2 regions of the Mycolicibacterium holsaticum DSM 44478 genome follow, and region 2 is predicted to be linked to the other one. Evidence: predicted binding sites of a transcription regulator. Region 2 holds the regulator's gene; the other holds the start of a gene.
The links. The regulator LexA, encoded in region 2, represses DNA repair genes until DNA is damaged. The targets are predictions, from matches to a motif close to CGAACANNTGTTCG.
Positions count from the first base shown of each region.

Region 1: K3U96_RS05660 (HNH endonuclease signature motif containing protein) is a predicted target of LexA. The motif match lies at 1,219-1,232, and genes of this name have one in related genera.

Region 1 covers NZ_CP080998.1:1,167,440-1,169,909, reverse strand. Annotated here, with positions in the region: gene K3U96_RS05665 (molybdopterin-dependent oxidoreductase) at 1-932, opposite strand, end outside; gene K3U96_RS05660 (HNH endonuclease signature motif containing protein) at 1,237-2,470, shown strand, end outside.
Region 2 covers NZ_CP080998.1:3,232,565-3,235,034, forward strand. Annotated here, with positions in the region: gene K3U96_RS15625 (PhzF family protein) at 1-37, shown strand, start outside; gene nrdR (transcriptional regulator NrdR) at 50-520, opposite strand; gene K3U96_RS15635 (LysM peptidoglycan-binding domain-containing protein) at 680-1,126, opposite strand; gene lexA (transcriptional repressor LexA) at 1,342-2,043, shown strand; gene K3U96_RS15645 (LGFP repeat-containing protein) at 2,040-2,470, opposite strand, start outside.

The DNA of each region.
Region 1 (2,470 bases), 2.1 Mb from region 2:
GTCCGCGCGACCTGGCGGTTCAGCGGACCACGTCCCGTCCCGAATCGCGCCGCGACGGCCGGGGCCTGTAGCAGGCCGGTCACGAGCGCCAGCGGCGCGGCGATGAACACCGTGATGAAGTAGGCCAGCAGTTGCAGACCGTTGTATTCGGCCCAGCCCTCGTTGGCCGGAAAGTTCAGCGACGCATATTGAATGGCCGTCGACACGGCGTTGGGAAACACCGCCCACGACTGCGGCACCAGCCGGTGCCACTGGTCGGTGGCGAAGAGCAGCACGTAAAAGATGACCCCGTTGACCAGCCACAGCAGGTCGAAACTGAAATGCCACCAGCGGGCCAGTCCGATCGAGTGACGAAGCCCCGGAATCCCCAGCTGCTTTGGCAGGGACACCGCGTCGTCCTTTGACGTCCACAATCGTGTTGGGTCGTTCTTGTCCGTGCGGTCGGCGGGCACCGGACGGCTCATCCGGAACCACTCCGTCCCCGGGCGACAGCCCGAGTTCAGGTACAGCCGTGGATGATCGGCCAGTATCTGCAGGCCCGATCGGATGATGAACATCATGAAGACGATGTTGAAGAAGTGCTGCCAGCGCAGCCACGCGGGGAACCCGGTATCGACCGGCGTGGCGTAGCTCGCTGAGGTCCCCGGGTAGCGCGCGATGAAGCTCTGCACCCAGCCGAACGTCCGCAGTTGCTGCGCGATCGCGACGACGATGACGAGTCCAACGATCCCGAGCGCGATGAGCCAAAGGATGCTGACCCACCTGCGGCCGATCCGCACCGATGGCACCTGTGCCGGTACCTGGGGAATGCCGCCGGCGAACTCGGCGACGTCGACGCGCTGCTCGAAAACCCCTTTGGGCTCATGGTGATCCAGCAGGGTGTGCAATGGCGTCGCCGATGAGCGACGGTGAACCTTCGGTGCGATTGTCACGTGTTTTCCTCCATAGGACAGGTGGCGGTGGCTTCGCTGGTGAGGTCAACCCCGCACACTTCCGTCCAATACCCGCTGGCTGGACCGTCCCTGGCGACTAGCTGTAGGCACGCTGAGAACGGCTTACGGCGGCGTCGAATATGAAGCCTGACCTGCGGCGAACGGTTGATGTGACGTTGCACATACCGCAGGCTTCGATGACCGGGCCCGTGGTCTCGACCGAGCCGAAATCACTTGTGTCACTTTGCTTTCTTCCGTCTCAACCCGACGAGTTTTGTCGGTGTATCGAACTAGTGTTCGAAATATGAGTTCGGGTGCGACGTCGGATCGGGAGACCATCGTGGCGGCTTTCGCTGCGCTCGACTCCGCCTTCGATTCGGTGCTCGGGCTGCAGTTCGACGTGATGACGGACGCCGAGAAGTTAGCGCTGACGGTCCGGCTGGAACGCAACATGCGCCGCGCGCCGGCTGTCGGGCATCGGTTGCTCAATGCGCTGGCGGCTGAAGCCGACCCGCGCGCGTTGGGTGGCACGTCGTTGGCCGACGTACTGTCCACCACGCTGCGGATCTCGAAGAAGGCTGCGAACCAGCGCATCAAGGATGCCGGCCGGCTCGGCCCGCGACACGCCTTGACCGGGGAGCCGCTGGATCCGAAGCTACCCAACGTCGCGGCCGCACAGCAGCGTGGCGAGGTCGGCGACGAGCACGTGCGTGTCATCACCAAGTTCTTCGACAAGCTGCCGTCGTACATCCCCGCCGACCTGTGCGACGAGATGGAGGCGCATCTCGCCGACCTGGCAAGCGGGCTCGGGCCGGAGCAGCTACGCAAATCCGCCGAGAAGTTGGCCTATCTGGCAAACCAGGACGGTGACCCGCCCACCGACGACGAACGGGCCCGTAAGCGCGAGTTCAACATCCACGAGCAGGATCGGGATGGGATGAGCAGGGTCAGCGGCTATCTGGACCCGGAGGCACGCGCGATTCTCGAGGCGGGCTTCGCCAAGTACGCCGCGCCCGGCATGTGCAATCCCGACGATGAGACGCCGTGCGTTGAGGGTGAGCCCGATGCCGACGCGAAGGCTGCCGATCTGCGTTCGGCCGGCCAACGCCGCCACGATGCGCTCAAAGCGCTGGGCCGCGCGATGCTGGCGTCGGGTCAGCTGGGGCAGCACAACGGTTTACCGGCCACCATTATCGTGTCCACCACGCTGCAAGAGCTCGAGTCCGGGGCCGGCCACGCCGTCACCGCGGGCGGCTCGCTGCTGCCGATGAGCGATCTGATCCGGCTGGCCAGCCACGCGTATCACTATCTGGTGGTGTTCGACAAGCACACCCAAGAGGCGCTATACCTGGGCCGCACCAAGCGATTTGCATCGCCGGGCCAGCGAATTGTGCTGCACGCCAAGGACCGCGGGTGTTCGCGTCCGGGATGCACCGTGCCCGGATACTGGTGCCAGGTTCACCATGTGGACGGCTGGGCCGCCGATGACGGGCACACCGACGTCGACAAACTCACCTTCGCTTGTGGCCCCGACAACC
Region 2 (2,470 bases):
GCGCGTCGTGCGCGACAGCACCCGCCAGGCCGACTGACGCGCCGGCCGGTCAGCCGGCGGACGGCTGCGGAGCCTTGCGGTGCGCGCGCAACGCCTCGATCTCACGTTCGAAGTCTTCCGCTGAGCTGAAGCCGCGGTACACCGAGGCGAACCGCAGATACGCCACCTCGTCGAGTTCACGCAGCGGGCCCAGGATGGCAAGCCCCACCTCGTGGCTGGGCACCTCGGGCGAACCGGCCGCCCGCACGGTGTCCTCCACCTGCTGGGCGAGCAGGTTCAACGCGTCGTCGTCGACCTGCCGGCCCTGACAGGCGCGTCGCACACCGCCGATCACCTTCTCGCGGCTGAACGGCTCGGTGACACCGCTGCGTTTGACCACCGCGAGTACCGCCGTCTCGACGGTGGTGAACCGCCTGCCGCACTCCGGGCACGACCGGCGGCGCCGGATGGCCTGGCCTTCGTCGGTCTCACGGGAATCGACGACCCGGGAGTCGGGATGACGACAGAACGGACAGTGCATAACCGCTCCTTCGCCACGCCAACACACGATCACCTGGGACGACTTTGAGCGTACCTGCGTGGGACCCCGATGGCCCAGCACCGGGGCAATCCGGGCATACCTGGCCGAGATGTCGATGGACATCGCTGTGCGGCATGGCTTCTCACCGCCCACAACGCGTCAGCCGACCGGTGCGATGAGCGTTTGGCCCGCGTCCAGCACAGCGGAGTCCAGCTTGTTGAGCTCGCGAATCCGCTCGACCACGGCGCCGACCGGCGCATCCGGGGCCACCCGCTGGGCCACGTGGTTCAGCGTCTCACCGGTGTGCACTTGGACCACCGCGAGCCGCTCGGGCACCGCATCGGGGTTGCCGACCACGCCGCCGAACTGCGCGACCAACCCGAGCCACACCGTGATCGCCGCCGCTACCAGCGCGAGGACGACCGTGGTGGCCGGGGTGATCGGACGGCGCCGATGCGGCGCCCGCGACATCACGACGCCGGTCCCCCGGTACCTGATCGGCGCGCCGCCCGGGCGCCGCGCCGGCGGCCTGCGTCGGGCGACCGGCCGGACCCCCGGCCTGACCACAGGTGCCGCCGACATCTTCCGGGTCTCGATGATCGTCATCTTCCTGCCTTCCGTCCGCTTCGTTCGCTCTTGTGTTCGAAGATAGTCGATCACATGTTCGATTAATAGAACGTGTGATCGAACTGTTGCAAAACGATAGCGAGGACCACCGACATCTCTCGGTCAGCTCCGGCGCGACGACGAGGGCGCCCCATTCGCGACACGCCTCGAACACATGTTTGATTAATTGTCGGCGGCGCGTTACATTCGGCGCCATGGATTCCAGCAGCGATTCCCCGGGCGGAACGGAAAGCACCGGCGGGCGCCGCCGGCCTGACACTGGCCTGACCGAGCGTCAGCGCACCATCCTCGACGTCATCCGCGCCTCGGTCACCAGCCGCGGTTATCCCCCGAGTATCAGGGAGATCGGTGATGCGGTCGGCTTGACGTCGACGTCCTCGGTGGCGCACCAACTGCGCACGCTGGAACGCAAGGGCTACCTGCGCCGCGATCCCAACCGGCCCAGGGCCGTCGACGTGCGCGGCGCCGACGACCACGTGACCGCCCCCGTCACCGAGGTGGCGGGTTCGGACGCGCTACCGGAACCCACGTTCGTGCCGGTGCTGGGCCGGATCGCGGCAGGCGGACCGATCCTGGCCGAGGAGGCCGTCGAGGACGTGTTCCCGCTGCCGCGCGAGCTGGTCGGCGAAGGGTCGCTGTTTTTGCTCAAGGTCGTCGGCGAGTCGATGGTGGACGCGGCGATCTGCGACGGGGACTGGGTGGTGGTCCGTCAGCAAAACGTCGCCGACAACGGTGACATCGTCGCGGCGATGATCGACGGAGAGGCGACCGTCAAGACGTTCAAACGGACCGGCGGTCAGGTGTGGTTGATGCCGCACAACCCGGCGTTCGACCCGATCCCCGGCAACGAGGCGGCCGTGCTCGGCAAGGTCGTCACCGTGATCCGCAAGATCTAGTCGGCGCGCAGGAACCCGTTGGCGCGGGCGAATTCTTCGCTGCTGAACCAGATTTCGGCTTGCGCGTCGTCATAGTCTGCGCTGTCGGGAAGCCAGTATCGCCCCGTCTTGGTGTCGGCCTTGACCGGGTAGCCCTCCGGCGCCTCGTCGGAATCTGCAAGCGGTAGGCGAAACGCCGGTTGCGCTGGCTCGAGTTCGTCGGGCTCGATACGGGCGTGCCTGCCGGTGTCGGTCAACGGGTTGCGCTCGAGCTCGGTAGGCACCCGGGTCGGTGCGGTGTCGACGTCGTCGGGATCTTCCTCGTCAACCTCGTCGGTCACCGGCTGCTCGACATCGTGGTCGACATCGTGCTCGACATCGTGATCGACGTCGAGCTCTGCGTAGGGCACGGCGCCGACGTCTCCGGGCGGGGGTGCTTCCCACGGGC